DNA from 3 places in the Pseudoalteromonas sp. SR44-2 genome. Region 1 is predicted to be linked to each of the others. Evidence: predicted binding sites of a transcription regulator. Region 1 holds the regulator's gene; each other region holds the start of a gene.
The links. The regulator sigma-54, encoded in region 1, starts transcription at its own class of promoters, with help from an activator protein. The targets are predictions, from matches to a motif close to GTTGGCACGNNNNTNGNNT.
Positions count from the first base shown of each region.

Region 1 (7,989 bases):
CAATGGCCAGTTCTTTCATCATCAAGAAACGTTGGTTTGTTTGGTTTATATGACCTACAGCAATACCACGGATAACAAGCGTTAATGATTGGCTACCAGCAACACCACCCATAGAAGGGACAATACCGTTAAGCACAGCCAAAATAGGGAGCACATCTAAAGTGCCTTCAAAAAAGCTAGCTACAAAAGCAGCTGCAAGTGCGGTTAGTAAATTAACTCCTAGCCAAACTGAGCGTTTTTTAGAGCTTTTTAGTACAGGCGCGAATGTATCCTCTTCATCATCAAGACCGGCTAGGCTTAATAAGCTATGCTCGGCATCTTCTCGGATTACATCAACGATGTCATCGATAGTAACACGACCGAGGAGTTGGTCGTTATCGTCCACCACAGGGGCCGATATCCAATTATGGCGCTCAAATAATTGCGCTACTTCACTTTCATCCATTGAGATTGGGATAGACTCACAATCTTCATCCATTAAATCGCGCACAATTTTTTCTGGCGGATTAGTTAATAATGTACTCAGCGATAAAGCGCCTATAAAGCAGTTATGTTTATCAACAACATATAAATCATCTGTACCCTCTGGTAACTCACCACGCAGTCTAATATAACGAAGTACAACATCGAGTGTTACATCAGGGCGAATGGTCACCGTATCGGTGTTCATTAGCGCACCTGCTGAACGCTCTTGATATGACAGTGCTTGCGTGGCACGTTCACGGTCTTGAATGTCCATCGCGCTAACAACGTCTTTATAGACGGTATCTGGCAGGCTACGTAATACTTCACCTAAGTCATCGTGGCCCATATCTTCAGTTGCGGCGGCAATGTGCTTAGGTTCCATTTGGGCAATAATGCCTAAACGAACATCTTCAGATAATTCTTCAAGAACATCACCCTGCACATCAGGATCGACCAATTGCCAAAGCAGTCGGCGAATTTTATGCGGTGATGATTCTAATAATAATGCGGTATCACAAGGAGCCGTTTTTGCGAGCATGCGCCTAACTTGAACAAATTGACCACTATTGAGTGACTTCGTCACCTGTTTTAGTTGCTGTAGTGGGTAATCTTGTTCAAAAGCTTCAGGCATTGGCGTCCTTTATAAATTGTTATATTACTTTATGGGGGGGGAGGTGAGTTAACTGGCGTTACTAACCTATCTATTTTATATATCTGTTTTAATTGAAGCATTAGTAATGCGAATATTGTTTTTATAAAACAGGTTATTCTTGTTCATTAAAGCGTTGTGCTATTAATTCTCCAACAGCGTGTAAAGCTTGCTCAGAATCAGGGCCTTTACAAACAACTTTAACTTCTTTTCCTTGGCTACTTTCAAGTAACATTAGTGCAAGTACGCTATCGCCTGCTGCTTCTTTGTCATCTTGGAATAATGTGATTGTCGCATCAAATTGTACTGCTAATTGCGCAAGCACAGTAGCTGCTCTGGCGTGCAAGCCTAATTTGTTTTTTATTAAAAAGGTATCTTCACAATGCATAACTTACTCTACCTAAGCTGAACAGGTGATTATTCAGCTATATTATTTTTCTTGCTCGCGATGGCGAATTTTTACATTGGGATGTGTCATTGCAAAACTTTCACCGATAGTTTGCGCTAAATACACAGAGCGATGTTGCCCGCCTGTACACCCAATAGCAATGGTTAAATAACTGCGGTTATTTCGTTCTAAATGCGGTAACCACGTTTGCACAAATGTTTGAATTTGCCATGTGAATTTTTGCACTATGCTGTGATTAGCTAAATAGTCTTTAACCAGTTGATCTAACCCATTTAAAGGCTTCAACTCAGGTTCCCAGTGTGGATTTGGTAAAAAGCGTGCATCAAATACGTAGTCTGCTTCTTTTGGTATACCGTGTTTAAAACCAAATGATTCAAATGTGACAATCAGTTGCTTATCTTTTTTACCTAAAATCTTTTCACGAATAGATTCAGCGAGTTGATGAACACTTAAATCAGTCGTATCTATCATAAAGTCGGCGCGAGTGGTTAATACATCAAGTAATTCTTTTTCTTTTTTGATGGCTAAATCAAGGGGCAACGAGTCTATTGATAGTGGGTGTAATCTGCGTGTTTCAGAAAAGCGTTTGATCAATGTCTGATCGTCGCTATCTAAATAAAACAACGTAGGGTTTGCAAAGCCAGGCAAGTATTCAAGAATATCGTTAAATTCATCTTGTTCTTTAGGGATGTTGCGCACATCTATGCTAACAGCAATTTTATCGTAGCTATCAGATACACTGCGAACTAATGAAGGTAGTAGGTTTACTGGAATATTATCTACGCAATAATAACCTAAATCTTCTACAACGCGCAAAGCAACCGACTTTCCAGAACCAGAACGGCCGCTTATGATAATTAACTCCATTTAACACCCTTTATAAAACTATGATTGATCGACAATAACTTGGTAAAGCTCAGTATCAGATTTTGCACTGCGTAACTGTTTACAAAAATCTTTGTTGTTTAGTTTATCAGCAATGGTTGCTAGAGTCTTTAAGTGCTGCTGGTTATCGCCATCTGGTACGATGAGTGCGACAAAAATATCAACAGGGCGATTATCGATTGCATCAAAGTTTATTGGAGTTTCGCTAACGAGCACTAAAGCCAAAGGCTCTTCTGCACCGCTCATTCTTCCATGAGGAATAGCAATGCCACGCCCTATACCTGTACTACCTAATTTCTCTCTGCTCATTAAAGCATTAAGAATATCTTGTTGCGGTAAATACGGAAGTTTGTCGTGAGCAAGTTCGCTAATGAACTCTAAAATTCTTTTTTTGCTATTAAAAAGGACCGCAGCTTTGCTGCAGTCCTGGCATATAAGTGAACTTAATTTCATCATATTAGTGTCGAGCAAGCTTCTCTTTGTGTTTGATTACTTGGCGATCGAGCTTGTCGATCAACGAGTCAATAGCGGCATACATATCTTGATGTTCTGTAGAGGCAAATAGCTCAGCACCGCTTACGTGTATTGTGGCTTCTGCTTTTTGATTTAACTTTTCTACATCGAGAATGACATGAACATTATTAATATGATCAGAGTGTCTTTCAAGCTTCGCAAATTTAGTATTAATATAGTCTCTTAGTGAATCGGTTAATTCTACGTGACGACCAGTTAAGTTTAGTTGCATAAGCATTACCCTTTTAGTTTAGCGTCTTAAATCAGACTTTTACGCTGATTTGACGGTGGAATAGCAAGAGATTCGCGGTATTTTGCGATTGTACGTCTCGCTACTTTAATTCCTTGCTCAGCCAATATATCCGCTATTTTGCTATCACTCAATGGTTTTGCTGAGTTTTCTGCTGCGATTAATTTTCGGATAAGCGCACGTATTGCTGTAGATGAACATTCACCACCGTTTTCAGTACTTACATGGCTTGAGAAAAAATATTTAAGCTCAAATATACCACGGGGTGTATGCATGTACTTTTGAGTAGTCACACGCGAAATTGTCGATTCGTGCATTTCTACCATTTCAGCGACATCATTTAAAACCATTGGTTTCATGGCTTCAGGGCCATGTTCAAAAAAGCCTTGTTGTTGCTTAACAATACAATTAGTAACTTTTAATAGCGTGTCGTTTCTACTTTCTAAGCTTTTAATAAACCATTTAGCTTCTTGTAAATGTGAGCGAATAAACTGGCTGTCGCCACTTGATTTTACAGTGCGAGACATTGCCGCGTATTGGCTATTAACACGAATTTTAGGCATGCTATCTGGGTTTAATTCGACAACCCAGCGGCCTTTAATTTTTTTAACTGACACATCAGGAACAACATACTCAGATTCTTCCCTTACAATAGTATCTGCAGGTTTTGGGTTGAGAGTATGTATTAGTGTCATCACTTCTTTAAGCTCTTCTTCTTTAAGCTTAGTTTTTTTCATTAATGTACGATAGTCGCGAGCTGCTAATAGATCAATATGCTCGGTTAAAATCATTTTCGTTTCATTAATGTAAGGTGTTTCTTTATCAAATTGATTAAGCTGAATACACAAACACTCTTGTAAACTACGTGCAGCAATACCAACAGGATCAAACAGTTGGATGCGTTTTAATACCGCTTCAATTTCATCAAGTTCGACTTCGTTATCATCTTCGTTTTCTTGATTAAAGCTTTCTAAAATCTCTTCGCAGCTTAATGTTAAAATACCTGAATCATCGACGGCCTCTACAATCGCAATAGCGATGGCTTCATCGGTAGGGCTAAATGGCGTTAGTTGTAATTGCCACATTAAATACTCATGCAGCGTTTCAGTAGAGGCGCCTTGGTATATTGATTCGTCTTCAGGCATTGGACCTGATGAGGCTGCAGGAGCGGCACTCATGTACTCATCCCAACTGACATCCATAGCCATGTCGTCACTTAGCGTGTCTTTTGCAAGTGCTTCACCAGTATCTTGTTCATATTCGCTCGGAGCATCATCAGCAGATGCGCTAACAGTTATGTCATCGGTATCAGCTTTTTGCTCGTTTTTACCAGCAGCGTCTTCAGAATAGTCTGCCTCTTCAACCTCTAATAGTGGATTACTGTCGAGAGCTTCTTGTATTTCTTGCTGGAGATCCAATGTACTGAGTTGCAACAAACGAATAGCTTGTTGCAGCTGTGGAGTCATTGTAAGTTGCTGGCCCATGCGCAGCTGTAGTGATTGCCTCATGTATCTCTAACAATCCTTTTATGTTGTTATAATTAATACTAGCAGATGCTTAAAGACATGGCGTAAATGTTACAGCCTAAATTGCTCGCCTAAATAAACATCGCGTACTGTTTTATCATTTAATACGTGTTCTGGAGTACCTGATGCAATCAGCTCCCCATGAGAAACAATGTAGGCTTTTTCGCAAACATCAAGGGTCTCTCTTACGTTATGGTCGGTAATTAATACTCCAATCCCACGATTTTTAAGATGTTCTATTATTTTCTTTATATCTAATACCGAAATAGGGTCAACACCGGCAAACGGTTCATCCAGTAATATAAATTTAGGATCTGCTGCCAGCGCTCGTGCTATTTCTACACGACGACGTTCTCCACCCGATAATGCCATACCTTGGCTATCACGAATGTGTTGTATGCTAAATTCATCTAATAAGTTATTGAGCGTGTCTTCTCTGGCTTGTTTATTTAGTTCTTTGCGCGTTTCTAAAATGGCCATTAAGTTTTGATAAACAGTCAGCTTTCTAAAAATTGATGACTCTTGCGGTAAGTAGCCTATGCCTAATCTAGCACGACTATGCATAGGTAAAAGAGTAATATCGTTATCATCAATAGATATTTTACCTTTGTCGCTAGGAACAAGCCCTACAATCATATAAAAAGTCGTTGTTTTACCAGCACCGTTAGGGCCAAGTAAGCCAACTATACTGCCAGCTTGTACTTCAAGGCCGACGTTTTTTACAACTTCACGACCTTTATAGCTTTTTGCCAATAGTTCTGCTTTTAATGTGCTCATGGTTGACCTTTATCGCCTTTTTTACTTTTTTTAGTTTCGATCGGTACTAAAATTGTGTGAACGCGGTCAGTTGAGTTTTCATCTTTTTCGGCACTGATGAGCTGCTGCTCTATGTCGTAGGTAATGCTTTTAGCATTTATTTTTTGTCCGGCTTGCGATACTTGTGCATTACCAACAAGCGTTAAAAAACGCTTAGATACATCATAACGTACTTCATCAGCACTGGCGCTCATAGTCGTGCCGTCTGATTGCTTTTCTTCAAAGTGCGCAGGGCTACCTGTGGCAATTAATAATTGTTTATTATCACCAAGTTCATCACGTTTGTGTACTTCTAGGCGATCGGCTGTAATGCGGCGATTACCGTGAATAATCTCAACGTTTTTCTCAAAAATACCCACATTAGCTTTTAATTGACCTTCTTGCTTGTCGGCACTTATTGAAATTTGATTGGCAGCAGGTTGCGTGTTTTGCTCTGCAGCACTACTATTAAACGCTAGTATAAGTGTAGGAATTATAAGTGATTTTAATATTTTATTGGTCATAATATATGGTTCGCGTATGGTTAATTAGTTTTATCACTTCGGTTTTTAAGTCGGCTTCTAGGCCTTTACCGGTGATTTTTAAATTGGGTCCAGTGATAATGACGGGTTGCTCCGAACGCATTGTTAATAACTTTATATCAACCTGAATATTATCAGCATTGATTTTGTCTATCATGGCGTTATCGGTTAAATTTTTGGCAACCACATTACCTTCTAAAATTAATTGTTTATCTTCGTATAATGTTGCTTCGTCTGCATTTATTTGCCACGTTTGTTGTTCGTTATATAAAGTGAAAATGGGTTTTTCGAAAAACGTGAAACCTAATTGCTGGTATAGCTCCATTTTAGCCGCAGTGACTTTGTGGCTAATTTTACCTTGCTCATCATAGGCTGTCTGTTTGAGCTCAATAGCTATGTAATCAGGCTTAGCAACAACTTCAGGCTCAGCCTGAGGCACAATATTTGTTTGTGTAAAATAAGGGTACCAAAGCCAAACCATACAGCTAATGAATAAAACGCTTAATATTATGCGCGCTGCATTCATGAACTAGTGCCTTGTGTAGTCAATGCTTTACCATTTTCAAGCATGAGCAAATCGGTGAGTTCTCTCACAGCACCAAAACCGCCAGGCATTTGCGTTACATAATGTGACAAACGCTTAATAAGCGGGTGGGCATCATTTACTGCAACGGCAAAGCCTACTAACTCCATAACAGGCATGTCAGGACCGTCATCACCAATATAAGCAATTTGTTCATCGCTAAGGTTGAGTTTATCTTTTAATTCTTGATAGGCAATGAGCTTATTTTCTTGGCCTTGATAAATATGCTGTACGGTTAAGCTGCTCATACGTTGTTGTACTATCTGTGAATGACGACCAGTAATAACAGCTACTTCAAAGCCACTGTTTATAAGTGCTTTAATGCCAAAACCATCTTTTGTATTAAATGCTTTTAGCTCTTCACCTTGATTGCCAAGGTAAATACGGCCATCAGAAAATACACCATCAATATCGCATATAAGTAGTTTTACTTTTTTAGCGCGTGCTTTTGCATCATCGCTCAGCGGTTGATAGAGTTCTTCAAATTGCATTTATAACACTCCTGCTTTTAATAGGTCTTGCATATTTAATGCGCCAATAGGTTGGTTTTTCTCATTGACGACGATTAGGCCATTTATACGTTTACGTTCCATAATATTGAGCGCTTCAGCGGCTAAAATATCTTGCGTAGCTGTAGTGCATGACTTAGTCATAACAACATCTATTTGTGTTGTATGAATATCAATTCTTTGTTCTAAAATGCGACGTAAGTCACCATCGGTAAATAACCCTACGAGTTGCTGATTTTCATCAACAATGGCTGTCATACCTAACCCTTTAGCTGACATTTCTATTAGGGCATCTTTAACTGTTTGTGAAACATCAATAATAGGTGTATTTGCGCCGCTGTGCATAACATCTTTTAAAGTAAGTAATAAGCGCTTGCCTAAACTACCACCTGGGTGAGATAGCGCGAAGTCATCAGCTGTAAAGCCGCGAGCTTCTAATAATGCAACTGCCATGGCATCGCCCATCGCAAGCGTTGCAGTGGTACTTGATGTAGGGGCTAGGCCCAATGAACAAGCTTCTTTTTCTACTTTAATGCACACATGTACATTAGCAAGGGTTGCCATGGTTGATTGCGTATTGCCAGTCATCGCTATCATTTTGGCACCAAGTCGTTTTAAAACCGGAATGATATTTAAAACTTCGCTGGTTTCCCCTGAATTAGAAATAAGCATAACCACGTCATTTTTAGTGATCATACCTAAATCACCATGACTTGCTTCACCAGGATGAACAAAAAACGCAGGGCTGCCAGTACTTGCAAGGGTTGCCGCTATTTTATTGCCAATATGGCCTGATTTTCCCATGCCAATAACAATAATACGGCCTTCACAGTCGTACATTAATTGGCACGCGTTATGAAAAT
Region 1 is NZ_JACJDW010000008.1:33,829-41,817, forward strand. It holds gene mgtE (magnesium transporter) at 1-1,096, opposite strand, end outside; gene H5115_RS06765 (HPr family phosphocarrier protein) at 1,230-1,502, opposite strand; gene rapZ (RNase adapter RapZ) at 1,545-2,390, opposite strand; gene ptsN (PTS IIA-like nitrogen regulatory protein PtsN) at 2,409-2,861, opposite strand; gene hpf (ribosome hibernation promoting factor) at 2,866-3,153, opposite strand; gene H5115_RS06785 (RNA polymerase factor sigma-54) at 3,180-4,679, opposite strand; gene lptB (LPS export ABC transporter ATP-binding protein) at 4,749-5,474, opposite strand; gene lptA (lipopolysaccharide transport periplasmic protein LptA) at 5,471-6,016, opposite strand; gene lptC (LPS export ABC transporter periplasmic protein LptC) at 6,006-6,560, opposite strand; gene kdsC (3-deoxy-manno-octulosonate-8-phosphatase KdsC) at 6,557-7,108, opposite strand; gene H5115_RS06810 (KpsF/GutQ family sugar-phosphate isomerase) at 7,109-7,989, opposite strand, start outside.

Region 2 (7,989 bases), on a different contig from region 1:
TAATTTCATTTTACGTAGATGCAGAATCTTATGTAATTGAAGATGTGATTTTATCTGGTGCACTTCGCTACGATAACTACAAAGGTTTTGGCGATACAGTAAACTTTAAACTTGCTGGTAACTGGTCTATTACCGACGATATTTCATTACGTGGTGCATTAAGCTCAGGATTTAGAGCGCCTTCAATGCAGCAGCTTTACTTTAATAACGTAAGCACACAATTTGTTGTTGATACTAATGGGAATTTAGTTGCAGAAGAAGTTGGTACATTTAGAAATGATTCAACACTTGCGCAAAGTTTAGGTATTCCAAAACTTAAAGAAGAAAAATCACAAAACCGTAGTTTAGGTATTGTGTATAACGTTACCGATAATATTAATGTAACCGTTGATTACTACTCGATTGATATTGACGACCGTATTGTAATTAGTGATCGCTTAGGTAAAGGGTTATCTACAAGCCTTGATGCAGCACTAAATAGTGCAGGTGCTGGCGTAGGGCAGTTTTTCTTAAATGGTGCTGATACAGAAACACGTGGTGTTGATTTTGTAGCAACGTGGAACACTGAAGGTTTAGGCGGCACACTTGATTTTACACTTGCAGCTAACTTTACCAAAACAGATGTTGTATCGTTGTTCTCTCCTGCTGGCTCAAGCCTTGAGACAGTAAAAGTAGAAGATATATTCTCAGCTGAAGACATCTCTATTATAGAAGAGTGGCAACCAGAGGACCGTATTAACTTAAGTGCGCTTTATCAACGTGATGATTGGACTGTTAACCTCTCACTTAATCGTTTTGGTGAATACACAGTAGAAGATGGTGGTCGTCAAACGTATGGCGCAGAAATTTTAACTGACGTTAAAGTTAACTACTTCGTTACTGAAGACTTATCAGTAAATATTGGTGCAAATAACTTGTTCGATGTTTACCCAGATAAAAATGAAATAGGTAACTCTCGCTCAGGTACTATTGTAGATGCTAATGGTAATACCGTAATTAGCAGCTCAGGTGTGTTTGACTACTCACGTCGTTCGGCTCCGTTTGGATTTAACGGTGCTTACTATTACGTAGGTGCAGAATACCGTTTTTAATTACTAACCTCCCTTTTGTTATTTAACTCAAAGGGCCGTAAGGCCCTTTTTTTGGTTTTAGCTTGGGTTGATTTTATTTAGAAATCAAACTTATTGGATAATCATCGTATTGCTTAATACTATTCATTACATTCATTAAAGTATTATGTGTACTGTTTTCGTCTGCAGTTATAAGCACCGAACTTATTTCATATTTAGCCGCGAACATAGCTAAATTAGTCGCAACTTGCTCTAAATCAATTAACCTCCCAGAAAAATATACTCCGTTACTTTCATCAATTTTAAATAAAGCATTTTTTACAGGCTTATCTATTTGAGGGCTGTCGAGTGGTCGGTTTAATTCAATAGCCACAGGTTTTACAAAAGATGTAGTTACAATAAAGAAAATTAGTAATATGAACACTATGTCTAACATCGGGGTCATATCTACATCAGCATTATTTTGCAGTTTAGTTAGTTTTTTCATATTGGACCTTATTTTTAATTAAATGCTGCGGCGCCACAGCAAGGTTTTAGGTACCTATTAACAAAATTAGCACAGCAAAAATAAAGCGTGGTTAAATAAATATTCTAATAATATTAAATATTTGTACTAATTATGTATTTAAAATGTGGTGAAATAAGGCGGTGTTTATACTTATCTGCTTAAATATGGGATCTATTTAGCATCGTTATAGTGTAATTCAATTCGTTAAATTGCTTTAAAAACTATGTAGGTTGGTATTAGAGGCAATAAAAAACCCAGCTCGAGGCTGGGTTCTAGTTATGCGCTATGTCAGCTTAATGCTTTTGCATACGGCTCATTTCTGCATGGCAGCTTTGCATTGTTAATAATGTTTTAGCCAGTGCAGCTTCGCAGTCAGCTGGTTGCGGTTTATCCATTGCTGCTTTAATTTCTTCAAGGGTTTTATCTTCTACCTCTTCAAGCTCTTTTACATACGTGCTGTCGTTGTGTGAGGTGAAAGTAGTCAATAGGGCTGTGTACGCACGTCGTGCTTCAACTGCGAAAGATGAGCCATCTTCGCGTTCGCCTTTTTCATTAATTGCATATGGCTGCAAGCGCTCAACACTCACTTTTCGGGCATCTATCATACGCTGAAAAAGTGCACCAATAGCAGGGTCTTCAACTTTTTCCTGCGCTTTTTGATAAAAATCGATGCCGCTGTTCATAACTTGAATGATGTCAGTAATATGATTTACTTCTGATCCTTGATGGGTGTTCATAATGACCTCTTTAATTAAATGAATGTATAGTTCAATTTAATAAAAGCAATGTATGTTCCACGTTTTAATAGTTATGTAGTTATTTGATTTTGTTGGTTTAATTTTGTTTCAGTAGGATGCTAAGTTAACAGGCAAAAAATTAACCTAGCAATTTTTACATTATATTGTGTAATAAAGTTATTTTAGCTCTTCAGCTACTTCAGCTACTTTTTGACGTAACCAAATGTGACTCGCATCGCGATGTAACAGTGGACTCCAAATCATATCAAGCTCAAAAGGAGGAATTGGAAATGGTGGCTCTAAAATTTTAAGCCCCGGATCATCTAAATATATATTTGCGGCTTTTGAAGGAAGGGTCGCAATCAAATTTTTCTCTTTAGCTAAATGAATAGCTACATGGTAGTTACGCGTAAAAGTGGCAATATTACGATGCTTACCAAAGTGAGCAAGTGCTTCGTCAACCCAGCCAAGTTTTTGCACATCTTTAGGGTCCATGCCTACACCTACACCAAAACCTGTTTTGCTTACCCATATATGGCGCGCTTTTAAATAGCTGTCGAGACTAAAGTTTTCAATTATAGGATTATCGGCTTTTACTAAGCAGCAAAAACTATCTTTCCAAATACGTTTATGATGAAAAGACTGAGGTAAGTTTTCAAAACGGTTGATTGCCATATCTACTTTACCGTTTTCTACATCATGAAAGGTGACATCACTTGGTGTGAGTATATCTAAAGTAGTATCGGGGGCTTCTTCGTGCAATTTACTTAAAAGCTTTGGTGCTAATGTACTTGCAGCGTAATCACTGGCCATTATTCTAAACACACGCTTACTTTGGCTTGCCTCAAATTCTCGATTAGGTGCTAGAGTTTCTTCAAGCGTCATTAATATGCCACGAATAACGGGTTGTAACTCCAAAGCACGCTCGGTAGGCACCATACCATCGCTGGTACGAACTAAAATAGGGTCGTTAAATAAGTTACGAAGACGTTTAAGGCCATTACTCATTGCAGGTTGCGTTATACTCAATTGATTAGCAGCGCGTGTTACGTTGCATTCTCGAAGCAATGTATCGAGGTAAACGAGTAAATTTAAATCTATTTTACTTATATTCATTGTGTGTGTCCTTTAGCGCTTACCAGTGGTGAATAAAGCGCTGTGCTGTCGGGTATGGGTAAATATGACTTACCTGACCATTTTTTATATTTTGTTGTGCCTGCTTCCAAAAGCTAACATCTATAAGCTCTGGATGAGTACTGAGTAAAAACTTTTTATACATAGGGTTTGGCATTACAAATGTACAAAGTTGCTCAGGAAATACATCCTGTGGTGCAACAGAGTAACTTTGTTCATCCATTAAATAGTCGTCATAGCTCTTTGCTTTTGGTAATGCTCTAAAGTTCATATCGGTTAGATATTGAACTTCATCGTAATCGTAAAAAATAATACGTTTGTGCTTGCTTACACCAAAGTTTTTTAAGAGCATATCACCAGGGAATATATTAACAGCAATCATTTCTTTTAGGGCTTGCCCATATTCTTCAATCGCGTCGGCGACACTTTCTTCATCAGCATTTTCTAAAAACAAGTTAAGAGGTGTCATTCGCCGTTCAATATACAAGTGCTTGATGATCAACCAATCGCCCTCAATTACCATTGATGAGCCAATTGTTTTATGTAATTGCGCAAGTAAATTACTATCAAAACGCGCTAAAGGAAATACGACGTTAGAATACTCTATGGTATCGGCCATTCTGCCAACGCGATCATGGTTTTTTACTAGTTGATAGCGCTTTAATACGGTATCACGGCCAAAGGGTTTACTCTCACCAAATTTGTCTTTTATTACTTTAAAAACATAGCCAAATGAGGGAAGGGTGAATACCATCATCACCATACCGGGAGTCCCTGGTGCAATTGTAAACTCATCGCTAGAGTGAGATAAGTGGTTTAAAAATTCTCGGTAAAATTCAGTTTTCCCCTGCTTATGAAAACCCACTGCGTTATAAAGTTCAGCAAGTGTTTTGTTTGGCATAAGTTGATTTAAAAACCGAACAAGTGCTGAAGGTGCGTGAGTCTCTACCATAAAATAAGCGCGGGCAAAGCCAAAAATAACACGCATTTGAGATGACTTAGTTAAAAGTGCATCTAAATATAATCCGTTATCTTCATCGTGTAATACAGCGATTATAAAGGGCTGAACCCCACTTTTTGAAACAACACGACCAACAATATAGGCTGCTTTATTACGATAAAAAGGCGTGTGTAGAATATCAAAGCGCATTTGCCAAGGTTGGTGATGTGTATCGGGGGCTTGTTTATAAAAAGCTTTAACAAGGAGGCGAATATCACGCTCTAAATTTACAAATGGGGCTTTAAAATCAAAATGACTAATAATGCGTTTTATTGTTGGTTTTAGGCCATCAACTACAGGAAAGTATGTTCTATATTCTGCTTCTACAGGTACTGAAGGAGCATCTTTTAAGGTTGCTTCAACAAATATAAAGTCATTATGAAAATAGCGCCTATGGTACAGCCGGCAAAATACAGAGTTATAAAAAGTTTCTGCGAGCTCTGCTTGGGGGTGAAAACATAAAAAATGCTGATATACCTTTTTAACTTCAAGCCATAGGCTTTCATCGAGTTGTTCGGTTGGGGTTTCTTTTTTTAGCGCTTGGGTGGTTTCGTTAACACGATCATCATAATAGCTGATACGCAAACGGCTGATATCATTTATTGCTTGCCAATCTTTTTTTGCGAAGGCAAGAGGGGCTTTGGCTGTTGTTTTTTGAAATAACTGATAGTGCCTTTTAAAACCCGTTAAAATTAATTCAGCAATATGGCGAGGTTGCATTTGCACTCCTTAAAAGTCCCTAGAGTTTATACTCTATTGTGTTAAGGGTATGTTATTTTAAGTTTAAAACCAAGATAAATGTTACTTACTAACTAAGAGTAACTTATTGGAATTGAGCTATCTTTTTTTCGAGAATTTTAATTTGTTTAGTCACAGCCGATACGTTTTTCTTATATGTTTTATTAATTATTTTTAGTTTTTTAGTAATGTCTTTAGTAATACGCTTTTTATCATCAATGGCTAAAATATGATTTAACCGCTCTTGTTGTTTGTATTCAGCACGCTCTTTATTACGATCAAGTATTGTTAGTTTATGGTTATTACTGCGAAGCTCTGCCTGTAAGCCAGATAGAAGCCTTTCACGCTCCAGTTCGTTTAGTTGTTTAGTGTAGTCAACCTTAGGACCAGAATACTGATTACCCGTTGTGTTAACTTTATAAGTCGTTGCTTCGTCGTCACAGGGGAGTTGAGAAAAGACAGTGCCTTTTTCTGTTACACATTTGTAGTAAGTGGTATCGCTAAAGCTAAAAAAACTGATAAGTAAAAAGCTAGAATGGAGAATATAACGAGAAGTTTTAAACATACATGTCATCCTTGGTTTTTATATCTAACAACAATATAAAACTATAACCTAGCTTGGTGGTATATCAAGCTAGGTTAGGATAACTGTTATTGGGTAAAGGTTTTGAGCTTTTTAATACTCTGTACTAAAAATGGGATATCTAAACCTTGTTCAATAGAAAAACCTTCAGCGGCGGAAATGTTTTTAAAGTTACCATCTGAATCTATTAAGGTAATCCTATCTTTTTTATAGGCTATAACAACACCCTGAGAGTAGTTCACGCCCATATCGTCTTTTTTCTTGTATAGATTAACGCCTAGCATTGTTTGCTTGGCAATAGCTTTGCAATTTAAATATTGCCCAACGCTTGTTGCAATTAAATCGCTAGGTTGAATTAGCCCATCTACTTTAGAAATACGTTTGTCAGAGCTGTATAAAGTTGAGGTGGTTACTACTTCTTGCTTGTTATTGGCAAGACTAAAAGCAAAAACCTGTGTTTCATCATCTCGAACAGTAGGGGTATCACTCGCTTTAATTACTCGAATAGCACTAGAGCTATGTGCTTGATCATTAATAAAGCTTAGTTCTTCAATGCCATTTACTTCAATGCTACGGCGCTGACTTTGCCAAACAGGGAGTGTTTGCTCGGTTAAAATTGCTGCTTTATAAAAAGCGGGTAAACCATAAACTAAGCTAAATAGCGTATCGTCATGATTTGTTGGCTGTAAAAACTGCTCTGTTTTATGCATGTTTTTATTCTCGGCAACAAATTTTTCGAGTTGTTGTTGAGTTTCAAATACAAATATATCTACATTAGCTTGTGTGTAGTCCTCGCATTTTTCAAGCGGGCTTGGCATTTGATAACTAATATTTTGGTTATTAATTTTTACGTTGTGTGCTTGCTCGTAGCTTTCTATATCTAGCAGATCATTTTTAGCTAACAAGCTTTTAGCAGTAGTAGGGTATGAAAGTGGCAAAACATTATCTTGTTTTGTTACGTCAAAGTTTAAATTGGCGTCAGCCCAAATATGAATACTGTGGCTAAGCGAAAAACACACGATTAAAAAAGAAATTGCGTAACGTGCAAATTTATATTGCTTTAAACGCTCAAGGTGGTGCCATGTGTAATTACTAACAAGTAGCTGAAAGCCTAAAATAACAACAACAATACCACTGGCTAAAATGGTTGTTAAAGCAGGAGAGCTTGTTAAACGATGCCACAACAATGAAATGATTTCAGGTAAGGCAGATATACTTAGGTGATAACCTAAATTAACATACACATAAGCATCAAGAGTAAGCAATGAAGCACCTACAGTGGCTATAACAGCGGCCATGCCACGAATGTGCCGTGGGTAGGGAAATATTAAACTAAGCGGAAATACCGTCAGCACAAACGCTAAAAAGGCTATAAAACTAGTGTGGCTTAGCCAAGTAACTAGCATATAGGTAATGCCTAAAAAGCTTGTAGGTGGCGAGTCTGCAAATAAATAGCTTAAGCTAATAAGCAGGGCTAAGCCGATATTGGCAAAGGTAAACCAATGCCCCCAACTTAGCAGCTGACTCGCTTTTGATGAAAATTGATTATGCTGCGATAAATTCATAAATTTTATTTAACCGACTGCGCGAGCGCTTTTGCAAAGTTCTCGGTTACAGCTTGTCTTTTCCCTGTTGGTACATGCTCTTTTAAGATATGCGTGATAGAATTTCCTAAACACATAAGACTTAAATCAACCGGCGCATTGTGTTTAGTTAGCACATCAATAAGCTGATCGACGATTTGTTCTACTTCTTCATTAGAGTATTTTGATAAGATTGGCATTAGTTGGTTCAATAAAATAGTTATATTCTCGTATTTTAACACTAGAGGCGTGAAAAACAAAGATGACAACAGACGTTAAAAAATTAGTCGTTCACTATGTAGACAAAAAAGACGACGATACGCAAATTCACCTTCGAAATGATGAGATGATAATTAACGATAAAGTAGCCGTTTTTATCGAACAATTACATCATGCATACAATGGTAAACCTGGTAAAGGTTATTGTGCTTTCAGTGGTGACAAAAACAGTGTTGTAGCATCTGCAATGCAAAGTTACCGTAATGATGAGTTAGGCTTTTGGCATATGACCGAGCAAGCCTCAACGGTTTTAAAAGAAGAGCTTGATAAGTATGCATTTAGTGAAACAGGCTATTTAGTATTTTGTCATTACCAGTACGTTGCAACTGATTACATGCTAATTGCGATGATTAACAT
Region 2 is NZ_JACJDW010000021.1:59,173-67,161, forward strand. It holds gene H5115_RS13585 (TonB-dependent siderophore receptor) at 1-1,091, shown strand, start outside; gene H5115_RS13590 (biopolymer transporter ExbD) at 1,165-1,557, opposite strand; gene H5115_RS13595 (PA2169 family four-helix-bundle protein) at 1,872-2,315, opposite strand; gene H5115_RS13600 (LysR family transcriptional regulator) at 2,493-3,431, opposite strand; gene aceK (bifunctional isocitrate dehydrogenase kinase/phosphatase) at 3,451-5,169, opposite strand; gene H5115_RS13610 (DUF4124 domain-containing protein) at 5,273-5,752, opposite strand; gene H5115_RS13615 (DUF3413 domain-containing protein) at 5,839-7,335, opposite strand; gene H5115_RS13620 (DUF1414 domain-containing protein) at 7,341-7,553, opposite strand; gene yejK (nucleoid-associated protein YejK) at 7,616-7,989, shown strand, end outside.
Region 2: H5115_RS13595 (PA2169 family four-helix-bundle protein) is a predicted target of sigma-54. The motif match lies at 2,359-2,377, and genes of this name have one in related genera.

Region 3 (7,989 bases), on a different contig from region 1:
ACAAAGCAATTAACGTGCCTGAATTACAAAGCTTTCCGACTTTGAAAAAATTGATTAGCTGAAAACTCATCTAACATTTTTTGCTCGTTTTTAGCCATTAACGCATTTGCTTTGAGTTTTTGATTCTCGATTAATTTGGCAACTGCTTTAGCTTTAATTTGCTGCTTAAGCCATAGCGTTTTACGTTGAGTAACAACTTGCTTAGCGGTATTTACTGTACTTGCTTGTTGGCGAATTGCCTCTTCAATTTTAGCTATAAAAGCATGGTACTGGCCAAATCCTGCACTAGATAAACCCGACTTACCTTTTAGGTGTAACTGCTGAGAGTATTCAAGTCTAAAGTTATTTAAACCTTGTAGCTTTTGTTGATTTGCTTGCAAATTTTGATTAGCTTGTAAGTAACTCATGCGCAAACTCTCTTCTTTATCATTTTCAATTTTGAGCAATAAATCGAGTTTATTTTTAGCCATTATGCTTGTCCTAGCAACTGAGCAAGTCCTTGCAGACCATCATCGTAACTAATGACATCTCGCATACCTTGTTGTAAAAATGCATTTACTCTTGGCATCATATTTATGGCTTGGTCGAGCATTTGATCGGTCCCTTTTTGATAAGCACCTAAAGTAATCATATCTTTGTTTTGTTGATACATTGAATAAACTTGCTTAAGTACACGGGCTTGTTGCATGTGTGGTTCAGAAACGACTTGAGGCATAACACGCGAAATCGATTTTTCTATATCTATGGCGGGATAGTGCCCGCTGTCTGCTAAATCACGCGATAATACGATGTGGCCATCTAAAATAGCTCGTGCTGCATCAGCAATAGGGTCTTGCATATCATCGCCTTCACTCAACACCGTAAAAAAGGCGGTAATTGAACCCTGCCCTTCACCGCCATTACCAGCACGTTCCACCAGCGCAGGTAATTTAGCAAACACCGAAGGCGGATAACCCTTTGTAGCAGGCGGCTCGCCTACAGCAAGTGCAATTTCACGTTGCGCCATTGCATAACGCGTTACCGAATCGAGTAACAATAATACATTTAAACCCTGATCTCTAAAATACTCTGCAATAGTTACCGCACTTTCACAGCCTTTTAAACGCATAAGCGGTGATGAATCAGCGGGCGCTGCAACAACAACTGAGCGTTTACGTCCCTCAACACCGAGTATTTCTTCAATAAATTCTTTTACTTCGCGGCCACGTTCACCGACTAAACCAACAACAATTACATCGGCTTCGCTGCCTCGGGTCATCATACCGAGAAGTACTGACTTACCCACACCTGAGCCTGCAAATAAGCCCATGCGCTGGCCTTGCCCTACTGTAATAACCGAGTTAATAGCACGCACACCTACATCCATAGGTTTACTAATAGGCCTTCTTGAAAGCGGGTTTATAGTATTTTGTGCAAACTTTAAATGATGCTCAGCATTAATTTTACCAAGGCCATCTAGCGGTCGTCCTAAGCCATCCACCACGCGGCCTAATAAACTCATCCCTACAGGTAAACCTAAGTTATTAACTTGAGGAATAACACGCGCACCAGGAAGTACACCAGAGATATGATCATTAGGCATCAAGTACAAAGTTTGATCGTTAAAACCGACTATTTCAGCGTCTACAAAGCCGTGCATAGTTTCTATTTTACATTGGCTACCAACGGGGGCACGTAAACCTCTAGCCTCAAGGGTAAGGCCAACAACACGCGTTAAAATACCTGCCACAGCAGGCGCTGGGGTTTTAATATGTTGTTGATATTGAGATAAGCGTTCGCTTAAAGGTGCACGTTGAGTTGACATAACACGCCAATAAAATAGTTAGATACCACTATTATGCAAAAAACTATCCAACGTTTCTTTGACACGTGTTTTAAGGGTCATGTCGAGTGACGATTGCGCTGTTCTAACTTCACAGCCACCGCGCTCAAGAGTGGGCTCTGCCATTAATTGCCAGTTATTATCAATAATGGTTTGTTCGCCGTAACTCTCTTTTATGAGCTCTAAATCTTCGGGGTTTAAATGAATTCGTACTTTTTCTTGCTCGGCATTAAGAGAATCTATACTTTGCTTTAACGTATGTAAAATCACATCTGGCGATGTTTTTACTTCTTGATAAATAACAGCTTCCGCTAACATGCTAGCAAGTTGTACTAATTGCTTTTCAGCTTGTTCATCTACTTTATCTAGCGGTGCAGTAAGTCCCTCTAAAATAGTTTTTAAACTTGTTAACTGCTCTTCAATTAATGGTTTTACGTCATCAAGGCCTTTTGTTTTACCTTGCTCTAAGCCTTCTTTGTAGCCTGCCTCTTTGCCTTCGCCAACGCCTTTTTCAAAACCGTCTATGTAGCCTTGCTCATGACCTTGCTTGAGGCCTTCTTCGTAGGCGTCTTGCCTAATGCGTTCAAGCTCAACCATAGTAAGCGCAGGCAATTCTGGTTCTTGTGGCTCATCAATTGGCATTTCTTCAGCTAATTCTTTTTTATACAGATCACTGAGCGGTGTGCCGTAAGCCGTAGAGCGATTGCCAAAGCTGCTCTCATCTGGTGCTACATCTGGAATAGCCCAGTTTTTTAATAATTCATCTGCTTCATCAGCCCGAAGTGTGCGCCCTTTGAGTTTGCTCATGGTTTACAAGAACTCCTCGCCACCGCCGCCGCCCAGCTGAATTTCACCTGAGTCAGATAAACGACGCGCTGTTGATAAAATCTCTTTTTGCGCCGCTTCTACCTCACTTATACGAACAGGTGCCATAGCTTCTAAATCATCAGCAAGCATTTCGGCTGCACGCTTAGACATATTGCCCAGTATTTTATCTTTAAGGGCATCGTCGGTGCCTTTAATTGCTTTCATTAATACGTCTTGTTGTACTTCTCGTAGGATTGCTTGAATACCACGGTCTTCAACATCCATTAAGTTTTCAAACACAAACATTAAGTCTTGAATTTGCTGCGACATCTCTTCGTCATGCTCACGAATAGAGTCCATCAACTGCCCTTCTACATTGGTATCTAGGTAGTTCATTATATCTGCAGCTGCTTTTAAGCCACCCATTTTAGCGGCTTGTGCACCTGCTTGGCCGGCAAATTGTTTTTCCATAATTTCGTTTAGCTCTTGCAGTGCTGCAGGCTGAACTTCTTCAAGGTTTGCAATACGCATTGTTAAATCTAAACGCACTTTTTCAGGGAACTGAGCAATAATCTCAGCTGACTGTTCTGGCTCTAAATACGATAATACAATGGTTTGAATTTGCGGATGCTCATTACGAATAATGTTTGCTACCTGCTTAGAGTCCATCCATTTTAATGAATCCAAGCCTTTAGCACCTGAGCCCATAACAATTTGGTCAATAAGGCTAGCGGCTTTGTCTTCACCAAGTGCTGCTGTAAGCGCTTTTTTAATAAAGTCTTCTGACTGAAAACCAATGGTACTAAAGCTTTGAATTTGTTCTATAAACAAGTTGTGTACAGCGCTAATTTTAGCTTGAGATAAATCCTGTAGCCCAGCCATCGCCATACCCACTTTTTGCACCTGTTTAGGTTCTAAGTGTTTAAGGATTTGCGCGGCATCTTCTTCTGATAAACTCAAAAGTAATATAGCAGCTTTATCTACCCCATCTAGCTTATCAACATCAAAGGCTGGCGGGAGTTGTTTTTGTTCTTGATCAGTCATCTTCTGTTAACCACGCTTTCACTACTTGTGATGATAGTTCTGGTTCGTTAGCTACAAGGGCACGAATTGCTTTGAGTAAATCTTCGTCGCCATGTAAATCCGGTAACTGCAGTGTACCATCACTTGAGAAACCAACCGAAGCAGAATCAAAGTCTTTATTTAGCATATCAAGTGTATTGTCGCCAATATCTACGCCTGAACTTAATGCATCTTCGTCGTATTCTTCTAGTGTATCGTCTGGGTAAATTAAGCGCTTAAGCATTGGTTTTACTACTGCCATTATCAATACAATGATAACTAAGGCTCCTAGTACAAGGCGGGCTATTTTCATAAACCAGTCTTGTTCCCACAGTGGCACTTCTATTGCTAAATTTGTTGCTTCACGTACAAACGGTACTGTTACTACTTCAAGTGCATCACCACGTTGCATATCAAAACCTACACCACCTTGTAGTAAGCGACGAATATTTGACAATGCCTCTACCGAGCGCGGGGCCATAGTTGTTTCGCCGTTTTCTCCCACTTTAGGGACGTAGTCAACAGCAACTGACACACTTATTCTGCGTATTACACCACTTTGCTGGCGCTTGTGAGAAATTGTTGTATCGAGTTCATAATTACGTGTTGCTTCTTTGTGGCTACGTGTTGGTGACGTAGCAGTACCTGCGCCGCCTTGTCCTGCAACTTCAGGGATGTTTGAGTTTAGCGGTGGTTGATTTGTAAGCGCACCAGGAATACCAACAGCTAAACCACCAATGTTATTTTCTTCAAATGTGGTTTCGCTTCTAACCGCTGGTAGGTCTGGGTTATAACGCTTTTGAGTTTCCTCAACTGAGCTAAAGTCCATGCTCAAATCAACTTGAGCTGTATAGTTTGCAAGCCCAACAACCGGTATTAAAATACTGTCTATTTTTTCAAGATACTCTTGTTCGCGCTTGCGTTCTAAATCGTATTCTTTACGAGAGCGTGCTGCTAATGAGCTTTGCGAACCTGAATTTAATAATCGACCATTTTGGTCAGTAACCGTAACACGTGCAGGCTCTAAGCCTTGTACTGCTGAAGCAATCATATCAACAACAGAGTCTACCTCTTCACGGTCAAGTGAGCGGCCACGCTTAAGTGTTAATACAACAGTAGCGGATGGTTTTTTCTCTCTGCGGGCAAATACGTTTTCTTTAGGGATGGCTAACAATACTTTGGCGCGAGTAATGTTATTTAGCTCTTCAATGGTGCGGGCAAGTTGTTGCTCGCGACCATGTTTTAAACGTTCACGCTCCAAGCGTTGGCTTACACCAAAGCCCATATCTTGCATAATTATGTCAGAGCCAGATGCAGGGCCTTGCTCTAACCCTTCGCGGGTCATTAGCAATTTAATGTTTTGGTATTCGCTTTCATCAACCGATACAACATTGCCATCAAGTTGGTATTCAATTTTTTGCGCATCTAAAAAGTCTAATGTTTGAATAAGTTCTTCTGTTTGCATTTTGCCTAACGGGCGCATATCTGGCTGACGAGCCCAAATAATAATAAAAATCGCGATAGCTAAACAAATAGCCAATGCTATAACCAATGTTACTTGGCGCAATACATCAACACCATTCAAAGCACTTAAGTAGCCTGACTTTTGTTCTTGTTGATCATCACCACCACTTTGGTCAATACCGCCACCAGCAAGTGCTAGGTCTGTAGATTGGTTAGATTGCGCCACAATAATTCTCCACTACCTAATTAAACAGGCATGTTCATGATTTCTTTATAAGCTTCAACAAGTTTATTACGAACCTGTACTGTAGCCTCAAAAGCAACTGACGATTTTTGAGAAGCAATCATCGCCTCAGCAAGGGATACACTTCGATCCCCCATCTCAACTGCTGTTACTTTTTGCGCGGCATCTTGTTGTAATCCGTGCACTGAATTTATTGCATCACTTAGCATGTCGCCAAATTGTGCTGTAGAAGTAGACTGCACCTGAGTTGGCAGTTTATTAGTTTGATTATTACGGCCGGCTTCTAAAGCCATTGATTGCATTTCTTGAAATACAGCACTGTTTTGAATTTTCATAATTTATCTCTGACACGCAGTGAACTCTTATAAGTAATAAAGCACAAAGCATGCCAAATAATTAATCATTAAAATACAATGGGTTAACTTTAATTTGTGTGAGTCAGAGTTTTGACAACCCTAAGCTCGCAGCGCAAACTTAGGGTTTATAGGAGGTTATGCAGGAAGTGAAATACCTAAATCGCGCATTTGCGCTAGTTTATAACGTAAAGTGCGTGGGCTTATGCCCAACGTTTCGGCAACGTCTTTACGCTTACCTTGGCAACGTGCAAGGGTTTCTAAAATAATACGATGCTCTTTGTCTTTAAGCTCATCTTTATAGCTACCGGTATCTGCCGCTAGTAAACCTTGCTTAGGCTCATCCTCGGCATGCGATTTTTCATCATAATATGCAGAGCTTAACGTGCTTTTGTCAACGCCTTTATCTGCGTGAGCTAATTCTGTTGGCGATACTGTTTGCGCTGGTGCCAATGATGGCTCCATAACAAAGTTATTAGATACTAAGTTTTCGATAAAAATAGCATGCTCGTTTATTGTGTTACCCGTGCGCAGTATAAGCGCACGCTGTATAACATTATCAAGCTCGCGCACATTACCAGGCCACGCGTGAGCCAGTAACTTTTGCTCAGCAGCTTTATCTAAATACGCCATAGGCTCTTTGCTTTTACTTATATGGCGCTCAATTAAATGCTTAGCCAATACAATAATATCGTCAGGGCGTTGGCACAATGGACGCCACATTAGTGGAAAAACATTAAGCCTGTAATATAAATCTTCTCTAAACTGATTATCTACCACAGCTTCTTTTAAATCACGATTACTGGTTGCCAAAATACGTACATCGAGCTGGATTGTTTTACGCCCCCCTAAACGCTCTACTTCACGCTCTTGCAGTACGCGTAAAAGTTTAGCTTGTAGCCCTAAGTCCATTTCAGTAATTTCATCAAGTAAAATAGTGCCTCCTTGTGCTTGCTCAAACTTACCCGGACATGCTTGAATCGCGCCCGTAAAAGCCCCTTTTTCGTAACCAAATAACGTGGCTTCGAGCATATTTTCAGGAATAGCCGCGCAGTTAATCGCTACAAATGGCTCATTACATCGGCTCGACTTATCATGAATATAACGCGCAAGTACTTCCTTACCTGAACCACTTGGACCAAGTACCATAACACTTGCATCAGAGCGTGCTACTTTACTTGCAAGCTCCAATAATTGAATACTAGTTGGGTCAGCAACAACGGGGCCGTCGGTTTCTTTTGCTTTTTCAGGCAAATAACGGCTCACCATATTTAACAGCACTTCAGGTGCAAATGGTTTTGCCATGTAGTCAATTGCACCTAGGCGCATGGCCTCTACCGCATCGTCAATTGTGGCATAGGCCGTCATCATCAATACAGGTAAATCAGGGTGGTTTAATTTAATACTGCGTAGTAAATCAAGTCCACTCATTGCGCCCATTTGCACATCGCTTACAACAAGCGAAAATTGATCTTTTTTAAGCAGTAACATTGCTTGCTCAGCACTGCTCGCTGCAACACATTCAATACCCGACATTTCAAGGGTATCTATTAAGGCTTCACGAAGCCCTGCGTCATCTTCGACAACTAAAATAGTGTTACTCATAATGACCCCTCTAATTTAGATGTTGCCTTAATAGGCAGTAACAAGCTAAAGCAGGCACCACCCTGCGTATTATTAGTCACATCAACACGGCCTTGGTGCGCACTAGCCACCGAACTCACTACAGCAAGCCCTAAACCTGTGCCCTGACTTTTTGTAGTAAAAAATGGTTCAAAAATTTTATCGCTTTGGCTTAAATCAACACCTGGGCCATTGTCGCTCACACTAATACGAACCATATCTAAATCTTTTAAATCTCTTTGTGCGCTAATTTTTACTTTTGCGCCACCGCCAATAACTTGAATACTATTGTGCACTAGATTTTGAATAGCACTGGCCAATGCCGTTTTATTACCAACTATTTGTATATCGGGTTCTGGTAAGCTTACATCCAGCTCACTTTCATTAAGTGCGACCATCGCATCGGCACCTGCTTTAACTTCGGTTAAAAGCTGCTGCATTGAAACTTGCTCAACAACTTGCTGATCGCCACTTTTAGCAAATAACAGCATGTCGTTTACTTGAGTTTCTAAATCTTTTAAACGCGACATTAACTTTGTTTGAAAATTATCACGAGATGCTTCGGGTAAGCGCTTAGACCCTAAATTAGCAGCGTACAGCATAGCGGCTGAGAG
Region 3 is NZ_JACJDW010000012.1:30,758-38,746, reverse strand. It holds gene fliJ (flagellar export protein FliJ) at 24-470, opposite strand; gene fliI (flagellar protein export ATPase FliI) at 470-1,804, opposite strand; gene fliH (flagellar assembly protein FliH) at 1,823-2,629, opposite strand; gene fliG (flagellar motor switch protein FliG) at 2,633-3,673, opposite strand; gene fliF (flagellar basal-body MS-ring/collar protein FliF) at 3,666-5,381, opposite strand; gene fliE (flagellar hook-basal body complex protein FliE) at 5,402-5,734, opposite strand; gene H5115_RS09275 (sigma-54 dependent transcriptional regulator) at 5,891-7,357, opposite strand; gene H5115_RS09270 (PAS domain-containing sensor histidine kinase) at 7,354-7,989, opposite strand, start outside.
Region 3: fliE (flagellar hook-basal body complex protein FliE) is a predicted target of sigma-54. The motif match lies at 5,774-5,792, and genes of this name have one in related genera.